DNA from 2 places in the Serratia fonticola genome. Region 2 is predicted to be linked to the other one. Evidence: riboswitches for the same ligand, from Rfam matches in the RefSeq annotation. Region 2 holds a riboswitch; the other holds the start of a gene.
What was found. A riboswitch is a leader RNA that binds a small molecule or an ion and turns the genes downstream of it on or off. The one in region 2 is predicted to bind cobalamin.
Positions count from the first base shown of each region.

Region 1: another riboswitch for cobalamin. It lies ahead of cbiB (adenosylcobinamide-phosphate synthase CbiB); the one in region 2 lies ahead of btuB (TonB-dependent vitamin B12 receptor BtuB).

Region 1 is NZ_CP011254.1:4,266,212-4,273,944, forward strand. Features, by position in the region: gene WN53_RS18850 (hypothetical protein) at 1-792, shown strand, start outside; gene WN53_RS26895 (PA3715 family protein) at 851-1,600, shown strand; gene cobD (threonine-phosphate decarboxylase CobD) at 1,791-2,864, opposite strand; cobalamin riboswitch at 3,086-3,278, shown strand; gene cbiB (adenosylcobinamide-phosphate synthase CbiB) at 3,440-4,396, shown strand; gene WN53_RS18870 (cobyric acid synthase) at 4,446-5,987, shown strand; gene cobU (bifunctional adenosylcobinamide kinase/adenosylcobinamide-phosphate guanylyltransferase) at 5,984-6,529, shown strand; gene cobS (adenosylcobinamide-GDP ribazoletransferase) at 6,526-7,272, shown strand; gene WN53_RS18885 (adenosylcobalamin/alpha-ribazole phosphatase) at 7,282-7,733, shown strand, end outside.
Region 2 is NZ_CP011254.1:1,557,721-1,565,453, reverse strand. Features, by position in the region: gene oxyR (DNA-binding transcriptional regulator OxyR) at 1-637, shown strand, start outside; gene sthA (Si-specific NAD(P)(+) transhydrogenase) at 620-2,017, opposite strand; gene fabR (HTH-type transcriptional repressor FabR) at 2,232-2,864, shown strand; gene WN53_RS06895 (YijD family membrane protein) at 2,878-3,240, shown strand; gene trmA (tRNA (uridine(54)-C5)-methyltransferase TrmA) at 3,305-4,405, opposite strand; cobalamin riboswitch at 4,526-4,740, shown strand; gene btuB (TonB-dependent vitamin B12 receptor BtuB) at 4,815-6,695, shown strand; gene murI (glutamate racemase) at 6,640-7,503, shown strand.

The DNA of each region.
Region 1 (7,733 bases), 2.7 Mb from region 2:
TCGTTCACCCAGTGGACGATGAACGCCAGCCGTAGGGCGCGCCAGTCGCTGCAAGGTCTGGAACAGGTGATGCATGGCGATGTTGCCCTTTGCCAAACTTCCGGCGTGCAGCCTCCTGTTCCGAGCAACGATAAACTGATGTCCGATCAGGCCATACTCTCTTGCGTACAAAGCATTGCCACCCGTGTGAGCGCCAGGCGTGAGATTATTGGCAGTGGTGAATACCAGCGGGAAGTGATCGATTACCAATTTAGCTGTAGCGCTGGGCGATTAACGTTTCGCACCGGCGTGGATCCGATGATTGAAAACCTTAACCCGCTGCTGCTGCGTGAACATCCTTTCTTCCTGGCGGCCAACGATCCAGTGACGCTGCTGATCGCCCGGCCGAGCAACGCCGTGATCGGCGTTTGCAATGAGCGGGACGGCAGCGCTTATCTCAACCGGCCAAGCGGTTTGGCGGTGTCACTGCAACGGCTTAAGTGGCTGTATAAAACTTTGCCCATTTGTTGTCTGTTTTTGATGCTGCTGCTGGTCTGTTTCACGTTGAATGACTGGTGGCACCAGGGCGGGGTGCCGGATAAATGGGATTGGCTGGACGCTGCCGACATCTTCGCTACTGTTGGCCTGCTGAGCGTAATGTTCTGCTGTGGCCTGATGCTGCTGTTGGAAGTGGCGGGGTGGTTAGCTCGCAAAGACTCAGTGAACGCGGCGGGTTTTGTCTTGGCTCGCCAAAAGCTAGCGCTGTTCAAGCGCAGCGCTGGCAAGCCTGTCTACCTGCAGGACGTGGCCTGAGAAGTCGTCACCAGAAAATAGGTTTGAATTAATGCAATTGCAGACAGGAAATCGAGTGATGATTAAAGTGATAGGTGGACTGGCGTTAGGGGTGATTTCTTTCTCCTCGCTGGCTGATTGCCAGCCGCTGCTTAACGAATTGGCTAAGCCCTTCGCCGCCAAAACGACCATGAATACCGAGCTGTCCACCTGCAAGGTGTGGCCCTATGCTCCGGAAAAAACCATAGCGGTGCTGATGCTGGAACCCAAGGAAGAGGCCCAACCCGATTTTACCGACTATGACGTCGCCGTTTTGGTGGTTGATAGCCTGACCAGCAAGGTGCTGGCCAGCAAATATCATCCCAAAGCGATTATGGATGATGCCATCTACACCAGCAGCGTGACCATCGACACTGCGCGCTACCAATTATCTCCAGCGATACGCGCCTTCGGGGTGCGTTTTATCCACCGTGGCTCCTCCTCGGTCAATCCCATCAGCATCGAACGGCTTAACCTCTATACCCTGCAAGATCAGCAAGTCAGTCTGGTGCTCAACAATCTCACCATGAATGAATATAGCGGTGAGTGGGATGGCCAGTGTGCAGGGGATTTTGCCACGACCCATCGCGCATTGGCGCTTGGCAAGAGCGCACATAACGGCTTCCAGGATCTACAACTACAGACCATGGCGACGCACAAGGAAGCCAGCAAAAAAGGGGAGGACTGCGTGGAAAGCAGCAAAGTCGTTGCCAAGACCCGCGTCGAACTCAAGTTCGATGGTAAAGCGTATCCGGTTGCACAGGATAAGCTGCTCGATCATCGTTTTTAATCCGTGCCTGGTCGTTAGCAACCATGAAAAAAATCTGCCTCTACGAACAGAGTCGTCGTGCCATGCTGCGCCCCTACGGTCGAACATGTGCGATCCCCAGACAAATCACCTCCGGCTCACCTTGTAGGAGCGCTGCATGCTGCGCCCATTAAGATATTCAATAGGTTAATGTTTGACGCCTATAAATGCCTCAGTCCTCCACCAGCACCTGTTGCAGCGCGGCTATCAGTTTGCGGTTGGCCGCTTCGCTCTTGATCGCCACCCGATAATAGTCGGCGGACAGGCCAGGGTAGTTGGCACAGTGGCGGATCAAGATGCGGTGCTGCAACAACGCCTGTTGCAGATCGTATCCGGGACGCAGGCAGCGGAGGAAAATATAGTTCGCTGCCCCTGGCCAAATGCGCAAGTGCGGCAAGGTAGCCAGCGCGTTAAACAACCAAGCACGCTGCTCTGCCAGCCATTGGTGGGTTTGCTGGATGTAATCGCGATCGTCGAGGATCACCTCGCCTGCCAGTGCTGCATAGGCATTGATGGTCCAGGGTTCGCGCAGTTGTTTCATCTGTTGTAAAGCCGCGCGATCGCTGCTGACCAGATAGCCGAGCCGCAGGCCGGGGATGGCAAAGAATTTGGTCAATGAGCGCAGGATATAAAGGCGTGAATACTCCGCCATTTGTGGGATCAGCCCCGGCGCATCTGGCAGAAAATCGATAAAGGCTTCATCAACGATCAACGCAATATTGTGCTGGCGACAGCAGGCTAGGATGGCCTGCAACAGCGCGGGGTCTGGCATCAGCCCGGTCGGATTGTTAGGGGTGGCCAGGAACAGACAGTCCGGTTGGCGCTCGGCCAGCACCTGCAGCAGCCGCTCATCGGGTTGAAAACCCCCGGCTTCATCCAGCAGGAAGTCCTCGATCTGGCAGTCAATCCGCTGCAAAGCCCGGCGGTATTCGGCAAACCCCGGCGTAAGGAGCAGCGCCGTGCGGGGGCGTAGCCGGTTCACGATGGCGTAAATCAGCTCGGTGGCCCCGTTGCCTGCCATGATATTCTCTGGCGGGCAGTGATGAACCCGCGCCAATGCCGCATGCAGACGCCGGTATTCAACGTCGGGATAGCATTCGGCGCTGGTCAGATGCTCGATAATCGCCGCCTTCAGGCTGGCGGGCATGCCCAATGGATTGATATTGGCGCTGAAATCAATAATCTCGGCCGGATCCAGACCGGTTTTCAACGCCATTTCCAGTACGTTACCACCATGTTCGCTCACGGTTTTGCTATTCCCCTGTCAAGTTTGCGTGCAGGATAACACAGCGTAATTGCCGTTGATCCGTTGCAAACTAAACCTGTCGCCCAGGTGAATGCCAGATCTTGGCGTGTATTCGCCATATCAACAGGTTATTATGGCATGGCCATTGTCGAGGCTATCGAGATGAAAACTAAGTGATAAATTGAAGCGTGGAGTTCATAGAACCCATAACGTTGTGATTAACCGTATTATTGCCAACTGGATAACCCACATCCTGAACGATGACAGGTTGTGGTTGGGAAGGGGGTTTAACTCCCCCGCAGCCCCCGCTGCTGTGATGCCGACGAATCCACTGCGCCACTGATCTGAGGATTGGGAAGGGAGTGGATGAGGATGACGCTAAGCCAGAAGACCGGCCAGTTGGTCACACATTCAACACCTTCGGTGGGAAGGGGGTTGTCATAAGATACGTGCAGCTATGTTGCACCGCCTGGTCGTATCCTGTTGACACCCAAATCCCGCCCGAGAGGTCGGGATTTTTTTATGCCATTAACCCACCATCAGGCTTTCTCAATCGCGGCTACAAGGTGCGTGTCATGACGCTGCTAGCCTGGTTCGCGGCCTTTCTGCTAGACAGTCTGTTAGGTGACCCACCGCACTGGCCGCATCCGGTGCGCTGGATCGGTAACCTGATCACGGTGCTGCAACGCGCGATCCGCCGGACTTGCCATAGCGAGAGAACGCTAAAACTTGGCGGCGGGCTGCTGTGGCTGGGCGTCGTTGGGTCGGTCTGGCTGGTCAGTTGGGGATTTTTGACGCTGATGCAGTATATCCACCCGTGGTTAGGCTGGCTGGCGGAAGTCTGGCTGATTTATACCCTGCTCGCCGGGCGCTGCCTGGAGCAGGCGGCCATGGAGGTTCACCGGGCACTGCAAAGTGCCGATCTTGAGGAGAGCCGCCACAAGCTGTCGTGGATTGTCGGGCGGGATACCTCACAACTGGAAGAGCCGCAAATCACCCGGGCGGTGGTGGAGACGGTGGCAGAAAACAGCGTGGATGGCGTAATTGCGCCGCTGTTCTTTTTGCTGATAGGTGGAGCACCGTTGGCGATGGCGTATAAAGCGGTTAACACTCTTGATTCAATGGTGGGCTATAAAACGCCGAAATACCGCGCTATCGGCTATGTGTCGGCGCGGATGGATGACTTCGCCAACTGGTTACCGGCCCGGCTTAGCTGGCTACTGCTGAGCTGTGCGGCCCGGCTGAACGGGTTGGACTATCGCCAGGCGTTACGCATTGGCTGGCGCGATCGCTATCAGCACACCAGCCCTAACTGCGCCTGGTCGGAAGCCACCGTGGCTGGAGCGCTGGGAGTGCGGCTTGGCGGTCCTAACAATTACTTTGGTCAACGGGTCGAAAAGCCGTGGATCGGTGAGGCCCGGCGGGAGATCGAGCTGGCGGATATTCCACGCAGCACTCGTCTGATGATGACGGCCTCGCTGTTGGCTCTGCTGCTGTTTGCAGCGTTGCGCCTGCTATGGCTTGGCGCTTGAAATAATAATGGTTTGCGCGGCTCAGCCAGCGCGACGTGGAGAATAAGTGATGAAACGGTGTGTGATGGTGCAGGGAACCGCATCCGATGTGGGTAAAAGCGTGCTGGTGGCCGGGCTGTGCCGGATATTTATGCAGGATGGCTATCGCTGTGCGCCGTTCAAATCGCAGAATATGGCGCTCAACTCTGGCATTACCGCCCGTGGCGAAGAGATGGGCCGGGCGCAGATCTTTCAGGCCGAAGCCGCCGGTATCGCACCCGATGTGCGGATGAACCCGGTACTGCTGAAACCGACCAGCGATTGCCAGGCGCAGGTGGTGCTGATGGGCAAAGTGGCCTGCAATATGGACGCGGTCAGCTATCACGAGTACAAGCCGCAGTTGCAGCAACAAATCAGCGAGGTGTATCACAGCCTGGCCAGCGGCTACGACATCATGGTGCTGGAGGGGGCAGGTAGCCCGGCGGAAATCAACTTGCGCGATTGCGATATCGTCAATATGGGCATGGCGGCGATCGCCGATGCGCCAGTGCTGTTGGTGGCCGATATCGATCGTGGCGGGGTATTTGCCGCTATTTACGGCACACTGGCCCTGCTGGAACCGGAAGAAAAAGCTCGGGTGAAAGGGGTGATCATCAATAAATTCCGTGGTGATATTGCCTTACTCTACTCGGGCTTGGAGCAGATCGAAGCCCTGACTGGTGTGCCAGTGCTGGGCGTGATGCCCTGGTTGAATATCGATCTGGAAGATGAGGATGGTGTGGCGTTGCAAAATGGCAAATATGCCCCGACAGGCAGCAGCCATGAGCTGGACATCGCGGTGGTACAGCTGCCCTATATGTCCAACTTTACCGATTTTAATGCCTTGGCGGCCCAGCCTGACGTAGGGCTGCGCTATGTTTCGCACCCGGCGGCGCTGGCCGGTGCCGATCTGATTATCCTGCCGGGTAGCAAAAACACCCTGGGGGATTTGCAGTGGCTACAGCACAGCGGGTTGGCGGCGGCGTTACAGGATCAGCACCGGGCCGGAGTGCAGATCGTGGGTATTTGCGGCGGCTACCAGATGCTTGGCAAGCACATTATTGATGGCGTGGAATCCGGTGTGGAACAGATGGCGGGTTTGGGATTGCTGGATGTCACCACCCGCTTCGCACCGCAAAAAGTCACAACGCAGGTGACAGCACAATGTGAGCCTGGGTTGCCCGGCCTCTGGTCTGGCTGTGGCGAGCAGGACGTCGTTGGTTATGAAATCCATATGGGCACCACCCAGCTAGGATCACAGGCTACGCCTTTCTCCCGTCTTTACCTACGTAACGGCCAACCGGACAGCGCCTTTGACGGGGCAGTTAACCCCGCCGGTAACGTACTGGGCAGCTATATTCATGGCTTATTCGACAGCGCACCTTTTTGCCGCGCGCTGCTAAACCAATTGCGCCAGCGTAAAGGGCTGCCGGTTTACGACGGCCCGGCTTTCGATTATGCCGATTATAAGCAGCAACAGTTTGATCTCTTGGCCGATAAGATGCGGGAACATATTGATATGGATAAAATTTACCGCTTGATGACCGAGCACCAGCAAACGGGGGCCCAATGATCCTGATCACCGGTGGAGCACGCAGCGGCAAAAGTTCGCTGGCCGAAAGGTTAGCGAGCGGTGTCAGTGACCGGGTGTTGTATATCGCCACGTCGGTGGTCACCGATGAGGAAATGGCTGAACGGGTCAAGCTGCATCGCCAGGCCCGGCCTGCGCATTGGCGTACCTGGGAGGGCAGCCAGCAACTGGCCAGCGTGATCGACCAACAGGCGGGGGTGGGAGATGCGGTGATCCTGGAGTGTATTACCACGCTGATCGCCAACCTGATGTTTGACCTGACCGGGGAGATGCCGGTGGAAAGCATCGACTTTGCCGTGGTTGAAACGGCAATCCAACGGCAGATCGATGATCTGCTGGCCGCCTGCGCCCGCAGCCCAGCGGCGATTTATCTGGTCACCAATGAACTGGGGATGGGCATCGTGCCGGAAAACCGTCTGGCACGGCACTTCCGTGATATTGCCGGGCGTGTTAACCAGCGTTTGGCCGCCGCCGCTGAGTCGGTGCTATTGGTAATTTCTGGTATTGAGGTCAAGATCAAATGAGTTTGCGACTGTTTTGGGCCACCCTGCAATTGATGACGCGTATCCCGTTGCCCGCCAGTTGGACACAGGGGTTAGCGATGGATAATTACCAGCGTGGCATCGTCGGTTTCCCCTTGATTGGCCTGATCGTCGGTGCAATCGGTGGCGCCGTCTTTACCCTGTTGGCTCCCTGGTGTGGGGTACCACTGGCGGCGTTGGGATACGTGCTGGCGTTGGCTCTGGTTACCGGTGCCTTCCACCTCGACGGATTGGCCGATACCTGTGACGGCGTATTTTCGGCTCGTACTCGGGAAAAAATGCTGGAGATCATGCGCGACAGTCGCCTAGGTACCAATGGTGGGTTGGCGCTGATCTTTATCGTTGTGGCCAAGGTGTTGGTGATCAGTGAACTGGCACTGCGCGGGGTACCGATGTTGGCCACGTTGGCGGCAGCAGGAGTAGCCTGCCGGAGCCTGGTGGTATTGATGATGTATCGCCAGCCTTATGCCCGTGAGGGTAACGGGCTGGGGAACCTTTACATTGGCAAGATTAGCGGTGGACAAACGCTGTTCACTCTGGCGCTGGGGACCGCTTTGGTCGCCTTGTTAGGGCATGGGCAGGGGCTGTTTGCGCTTGGCTGTGCGCTGATCTCTGTGATGTTACTGCGTACCTATCTGCACCGCCGTCTGGGCGGGCAAACCGGTGACACCCTGGGAGCGGCGATAGAAATTGCCGAGCTGGTCTTCTTACTGGCACTGCTGTGAGTGAGCGTTATGCGGCTATTTTTGGTACGACACGGGCAAACGGCGGCGAATCGGCAGGGCGTATTTTGCGGCATGACCGACTTGCCGTTGACCGAACAAGGTGAGAAGCAGGCCAGGCAGATCGCACAATGGCTGGCCGAGGTGCCTTTTACCCAGGCGATCAGCAGTGAGTTAAGACGCGCCCAACATACCGCCGAGATCGTGCTCGGGCCAAGGGAACTGGTGATCCAACCCGACGGCGGCTTTAACGAAATGAATTTTGGCGACTGGGAAATGTGCCATCACCAGGATTTACAGCAGCAGGATAGTGCTGCCTGGGCCGACTGGGTGGCGGATTGGCAGCTAGCCTGCCCGCCAGCGGGGGAGTCCTTTCCACTGTTTTCACAGAGGATTAGCCAGCAGGCCCAGCGTCTGCTGAACGAACAGGGCGATGGCGATCGTTTGCTGGTGGCGCACCAAGG
Region 2 (7,733 bases):
TATCGGCCTGATCCCTACCGTGGGGCCTTATCTGCTGCCGCAGATTATCCCGACGCTGCATAAATCCTTTCCCAAGTTGGAAATGTACCTGCATGAAGCACAAACCCATCAACTGCTGGCACAGCTGGACAGCGGCAAGTTGGACTGCGCTATTCTTGCCTTGGTGAAAGAGACCGAAGCCTTTATCGAAGTGCCTTTGTTCGATGAGCCGATGCAGTTAGCAGTCTATTCCGACCATCCGTGGGCGCAGCGCGAACGCGTGGCGATGGCCGATTTGGCGGGTGAAAAACTGCTGATGCTGGAAGATGGCCACTGTTTACGCGATCAGGCGCTGGGCTTTTGCTTCCAGGCCGGTGCGGATGAGGATACCCACTTCCGCGCGACCAGTCTGGAAACGCTGCGTAATATGGTTGCCGCAGGCAGTGGGATAACGCTGTTACCCGCCTTGGCAGTACCGCGTGAGCGCGAGCGTGATGGCGTCTGCTATCTGGAGTGCTACAAACCGGAACCGAAGCGCACCATTGCTCTGGTGTATCGCCCCGGCTCCCCACTGCGTAGCCGCTATGAGCAGCTGGCCGAGGCTATTCGCGAACACATGCAGAACTACCTGGACGCGGGCCTAAAAAAGGCGGTTTAAACCGTTTAGCGCGGCCACGCGGTAGGCTTCGGCCATGGTCGGATAGTTGAAGGTGGTATTGACGAAATACTCGATGGTATTACCTTCACCTTTTTGTTCCATGATCGCCTGACCGATGTGAATGATCTCTGCCGCACGCTCACCAAAGCAGTGGATCCCCAGGATCTGCAAGGTATCGCGGTGGAACAGGATCTTCAGGCTACCCACGTTCATACCGGCAATCTGCGCCCGGGCCAGGTGTTTGAACTGGGCACGGCCCACTTCATAGGGCACCTTCATCGCCGTCAGTTCCTGCTCGGTTTTACCGACGGAGCTGATTTCCGGAATGGTATAAATGCCCGTTGGAATGTCTTCGATCAGATGCCCGCTGGCTTCCCCAGAGGAGATGGCCTGAGCGGCGATGCGGCCCTGGTCATAAGCGGCAGATGCCAGACTCGGATAGCCGATCACGTCACCTACGGCATAAATGTGGGATACAGCGGTCTGATACATGCTGTTGACCTTTAGCAGGCCACGGCTGTCTGATTCCAGACCCACGTTCTCCAGGCCAAGCGCATCGGTGTTACCGGTACGGCCATTGGCATACAGCAGGCAATCGGCCTTCACTTTCTTGCCGGATTTCAGGTGCACAATCACGCCGTCATCGGTACCCTCGATCTTCTCGAACTCTTCATTGTGGCGGATCACCACGCCGTTATTCCAGAAGTGATAAGACAGGGAATCTGACATCTCCTGATCGAGGAACGCCAGCAATCGATCGCGGGTGTTGATCAGGTCCACCTTCACGTTCAAACCACGGAAGATAGAAGCATATTCGCAGCCAATCACCCCAGCGCCGTAGATAATCACGTGGCGTGGCTCGTGGTTCAGCTCCAGGATGGAGTCGCTGTCATAAATACGCGAGTGGTTAAAATCAACGCCGTTCGGATGATAAGGGCGTGAACCACAGGCGATCACAATATGGTCGGCGCGGATGGTATCCTGCGTGCCATCCATATAGCTTACGCTGACGGTGTTGGCGTCGATAAACTTGGCGTTACCGGCGAACAGCTTGCACTGGTTACGCTCGTAGAACCCTTGGCGCATGCGCGTTTGCTGGTTAATCACGCTGTCGGCGTGGCGTAAAATGTCAGGGAAGGTGGCGCTAAGGGTGCGGGAGTTATTGTAAAGCGGGTTCTGATTGAATTCGATAATGCGGCTGACGGCGTGGCGGAGGGCTTTTGAGGGGATGGTTCCCCAGTGAGTACAACCGCCGCCCACGTTATTGTACCGTTCGATCACGGCCACGCGGGCACCTTGTTTCACCAGACCCATGGCTGCGCCTTCACCACCAGGGCCGGAGCCGATGATAATGGCATCAAATTGATAGTGTTGTTGCATGTAGGAGAGACCTGTTCTTATACAAATTTACAACGGTATCTTAACATCATAGCGCTGCGTGCCCAATTACCATTAGCCTTTTTGTGGCAAAGCACAATCGGTGTGGCCCAGAACTGTGACAAAGCGCGTTTGTATAAATGCTGTTGCAATAAATTTGCTATATTGCCAGTTCTGCGGCGTTAGACTGAAGAAGGGAAGTCATCCGGATATGCAAATGGGCGTCAGAGCACAACAAAAAGAACGCACTCGTCGTTCCCTCATTGAGGCGGCTTTCAGCCAGCTGAGTGCCGAGCGCAGTTTTGCCAGCCTGAGCCTGCGTGAAGTCTCACGAGAGGCGGGCATCGCGCCCACGTCTTTCTATCGCCATTTTCGCGATGTGGATGAGCTTGGGCTCACCATGGTTGACGAAAGCGGCCTGATGCTGCGCCAATTGATGCGCCAGGCACGCCAGCGTATTGCCAAAGGCGGCAGCGTGATCCGCACGTCGGTATCGACCTTTATGGAGTTTATCGGCAATAATCCCAACGCCTTTCGGCTGTTGCTGCGTGAACGTTCCGGCACCTCGGCCGCGTTTCGTGCGGCGGTAGCACGGGAAATCCAACATTTTATTGCCGAACTGGCAGATTACCTTGAGCTGGAAAACCATATGCCGCGCAGCTTTACCGAGGCGCAGGCGGAAGCTATGGTGACGATCGTGTTCAGTGCCGGGGCGGAAGCGCTGGATATTGATATTGAACAACGGCGGCAGCTCGAAGAAAGGTTAGTGTTGCAACTGCGGATGATTTCCAAAGGAGCCTATTACTGGTATCGCCGCGAACAAGAAAAAGCATCTGTATCCCACGTATAACAAGGTGAAAGTCATGGAAAAACTAAGCCGTGAGAATGGTACTTTACTGCTGGCGTTGATTGCTGGCCTGTCCGTAAACGGTTCCTTTGCCGCGCTGTTCAGCTCGGTGGTGTCGTTTTCAGCCTTCCCGTTGATTGCTTTGGTGCTGGCGGTATATTGCCTGCATCAGCGTTACCTGAACCAGCCAATGCCGGATGGTATGCCAAAACTGGCGGCCGGCTGTTTCCTGTTGGGCGTCCTGGGATATAGCGCGATCGTGCGTGCGGAATATCCGCAGATCGGCTCGAACTTCCTGCCTTCGATTGTTTGCGTAGTGCTGGTGTTCTGGCTTGGTTTCCAGTTAAGGAAACGCAATACCGTCGCCGTCCAGCATTAATAATGGTTTCATCGAGAAAAGGCACTTTGCGGAGTGCCTTTTTTTGTTTTTGCGCCCGTCTAGATCAGCGGCGTTCGAGCAATACGCCACATTCCATATGATGGGTGTATGGGAACTGATCGAATAGAGCCAGGCGAGTGATTTTGTGCGTGGCCTGCAGCGTATCCAGATTGGCGCACAGGGTCTCCGGGTTGCAGGAGATGTAAAGGATGCGTGGATAGGTCTGCACCATTTTCACCGTTTCCTCATCCAGCCCGCTGCGCGGCGGATCGACGAAAATCGTCTCACAGTTATAGCTGCTCAGATCGATCCCTTTTAACCGGTTGAACTCGCGAGCGCCGTTCATTGCCTGAGTGAAATCTTCCGCCGCCATGCGGATAATCTGCACGTTGTCGATATTATTGGCCGCGATGTTGTACTGCGCCGCCGCCACCGAAGGCTTGGCTATTTCAGTGGCTAACACCCGCTCGAAGTTGCGGGCCAGGGCCAGCGAGAAGTTGCCGTTACCGCAATACAGCTCCAGCAGATCCCCTTTTGCACCTTGGGTCACATTCAGCGCCCATTCCAGCATTTGCACGCTCATGGCTGCGTTGGGCTGGGTGAAGCTGTTTTCGACCTGGCGATAAATCATTTCGCGGCCAGCGACCGGCAGCACTTCGTCGACGTAGTCCTGATCCAACATGATTTTCATCTTCGAGGCGCGGCCAATCAGCTGCACATCGAAGCCGTCTGCGCGTAATGCGTCACGCAGCACAGTGGCATCTTGCTGCCATTGTTCGTCCAGCTTGCGGTGATACAGCAGCGAGGCAATGATTTTACCGCTCTGCGTAGAAAGATAATCGATCTGGAACAGCTTGTGGCGCAGCACCGGGTTGGGCTTGAGGGCCACCATCAGGGCGCTCATCAGGCGGTTAATCAGCTCGCTGGCCGCCGGGAAGCTATCGACACGGATACGCTGCTTGGTCTGCTGATCGAACATGATGTGGTACATATCGTCCTCATCATGCCAGATGCGGAATTCCGCACGCATCCGGTAGTGGCTGACTGGCGAGCGAAACACTTCCGGCTCGGGTGCCGTAAACGGTGACATCATGGTCTTCAGGCGGGCTGTTTTCTCCGCCAGTTGGTCGTCATAGCGTTCAATGGGCAAATTCTCGGGCGTCATGGTTTCTCTCGTCAGGCAAATTGGATCAGCGGGGATTGTAGGGAATCAGCCCGTGAAGTCCAGTTTTGTTGTGGTGCTATTTTGCAACACTGTTGGCAATCTAGACATCCATTTTCATTGATTGTAGCATTGCCATCCGGTCTCAAGCAGCGAGTGAAAAGGGAATCCAGTGCAAATCTGGAGCTGACGCGCAGCGGTATGGGGAAGTCACGGCGATAGCGTTAAATGACGCAGACACTGTCCACTGCAGGATGGGAAGTCATCGCCCGGTGCGGGTTGCCACAGGCAACCGGCAAATCCCAAGCCCGAAAACCTACCGGTGTACGTCGCAATATCCATAGCCGTCGCGAACTACCGGCCGTGGCCCTGCGGCATCCCCAATGAAGTTTGGATGCTTTTTATAATGACAATGATAAAAAATACACTGCTGGCGGTGGTCTCCTCCGTGACGGCATTTTCTGGATGGGCGCAAGATAACACCACGGCTAAAAGTAGCGATGACCTGGTGGTTACCGCCAACCGCTTCCCTCAACCGGTCTCTTCCGTATTGGCGCCTGCCGATGTGGTGACCCGCGAAGATATCGATCGCTGGCAGGCCAAAAGCCTCAATGATGTGATGCGCCGTTTGCCCGGTGTCGATATTTCACAGTACGGCGGTATGGGGCAGGGATCATCTCTCTCGGTACGCGGCACTGAAGCTCGTCATGTATTGGTACTGATCGACGGCGTGCCAATGGCCCGTCTGGGGATTAGCAACGGCGTTGATTTTAACCAGGTTCCGTTGGCGCTGGTTCAGCGTGTGGAGTTTATCCGTGGACCGCGCTCGGCCATTTATGGTTCTGGTGCCATCGGTGGGGTCATCAACATCATTACCCAGACGGATAAAGAGGGCGGTAAAGTCCAGGCGGGTATCGGTTCTAAAGGATACCAGCAGTACGATGGTGCCTTGCGCCAGCGTTTTGATAACACGGTTGCTACCGTTGCGGGTAGCTACCAGATGACCAATGGCTTCAATGTGAAGCCGGGCTCGCCTTATTCGGTCGACAGCGATCGTGATGGTTTCCGTAATAAAAGCTTCTGGGGTGGGTTGGAGCAGCAGTTCAATCAGAATTTCTCAGGTTTCGTGCGGGGTTATGGTTATACCAATAACTCGGACTACGATGTCGGCAGTGTACCTTACAGCCCGAAGTACAGTAATGATGAAGACCGCCTGTATAGCCACACCTATGATATGGGGCTGCGTTTCCTGTCTGGGGCTTTCTCTTCTCAACTGACGGGCAGCTATCAGAAACAGAAAGATTACAACTACAGCAGCCAGAATGGCCGTTATGGCATCAGCACTACGCTGGATGATATGGATCAGCGTAACCTGCAATGGGGCAATACCTATGCTTTCGAGCACGGTAGCGTTACCGCCGGTGCCGATTTCCAGCAACAGCGCCTGACTTCTTCCGACAATTCCTTTGCCGATACCTATAAAAGAGACAACACGGGGCTGTACCTGAGCGGTCAACAGCAGTTTGGCAGCGTGACTCTGGAAGCCTCTGGGCGTGAAGACAAGGCAGGTGACTTTGGTTGGCACGGCACTTGGCAGACCGCGGCAGGTTGGGAGTTTGTTGATGGCTATCGAGCCACTTTGTCTTATGGTACGGGTTTCCTGACGCCGTCATTGGGTCAGCAATATGGCTCAAAACGCTTTGGCATTGATTCCAACAGTAACCTCAAGCCGGAAGAGTCCAAACAGTGGGAAATGGGTCTGGAAGGTTTGACCGGGCCGTTGGATTGGCGTCTGTCTGCTTACCATTACAAAATTCAGAACCTGATCAATTATGATTCTGACCCCGTGACCTATCAGGGGCAGTATTACAATGTGGATAAGGCAACGATTAAAGGCGTGGAATGGACGGGTAGCTTTGATACCTGGATGTTCACCCACCGATTGACGCTGCAATATATCGATCCGCGTAATGACCAGACCGATGAGGTGTTGGCGCGCCGTTCGAAACGTCAGGCCAAATATCAGTTGGATTGGACGATGTTCAACCTGGACATGGATATCTCGTATCAATACTACGGTAAGCGTTACGACAATATCTCTTCTACTTATAACCCTGAGCAGCGCGTATTGCCGAGTTACAGCACGGTCGACGTGAGCGCCTCATATCCAATAACCTCTCAGCTGACAGTTCGTGGTAGAATTGCCAACCTGTTTGATAAAGATTATGAGACGGCTTATGGCTATGCTACCCCAGGAAGAGAGTACTACCTCACTGGCAGCTATACCTTCTAACGCCACTGCGGCTCCTCGCCCGACGGCGCTGGTTTTTGATTCCGGCGTCGGCGGGTTATCAGTGTTTCAGGAGGTTCGGCAACTGCTGCCGGATCTCCACTATATCTATGCCTTCGATAACGTAGCATTCCCCTACGGCGAGAAATCCGAAGAGTTTATCGTTGAGCGCGTGCTGGAAATTGTCAGTGCGGTTCAGCAGCGCCATCCTCTGGCGATCGTCATCATCGCCTGTAATACCGCCAGTACCGTTTCCTTACCCGCACTGCGTGAACGTTTTGCTTTCCCGGTAGTGGGGGTGGTGCCTGCGATCAAGCCTGCTGCCAAACTGACCGCCAACGGTATCGTCGGTTTGCTGGCCACGCGCGGTACGGTTCAGCGTACTTATACTCATGAACTGATCGAGCGTTTCGCGACAGATTGCAAAATTGAGCTGTTAGGCTCTTCTGAGCTGGTGGAACTGGCAGAAGCCAAGCTGCATGGTGAACCTGTGCCGCTGGTAACGCTGAAGAAAATATTGCAGCCGTGGCTGAGCATGCGCGAGCCTCCGGACACGGTAGTGTTGGGGTGTACTCACTTCCCTCTATTATCTGAAGAGCTGATGCAAGTCCTGCCTGAAGGAACGCGTTTGGTGGATTCTGGTGCGGCAATTGCTCGCAGAGCCGCCTGGCTTATCTCTAATCAGGAAAATCTGGTCTCAACTCAGGAAGAGAATCTGGCGTATTGCATGGCGCTGAATGAAGACACTGATGCTTTATTGCCCGTTTTGCAGGGTTATGGCTTTAAATCGTTGAAAAAACTGCCGCTTTAATAGGTTTTTGCTTAAACATTCGACGGTCAGAAAAAAAAGTGAATTTAGGGGTTGCGGCGTTCTGAGAACTCCCTATAATGCGCCTCCACTGACCGGGAACAACGAACTCTTTATAGCAAAGAATGTCGCCCAGCCAGGAAGAAGCAACCCGGTGAAAACACCGCGTCTCGTAAGAGAAAAAGGTTGACTCTTCAGCGGGAAAGCGTAATATGCACCTCCCGCGTTACCGA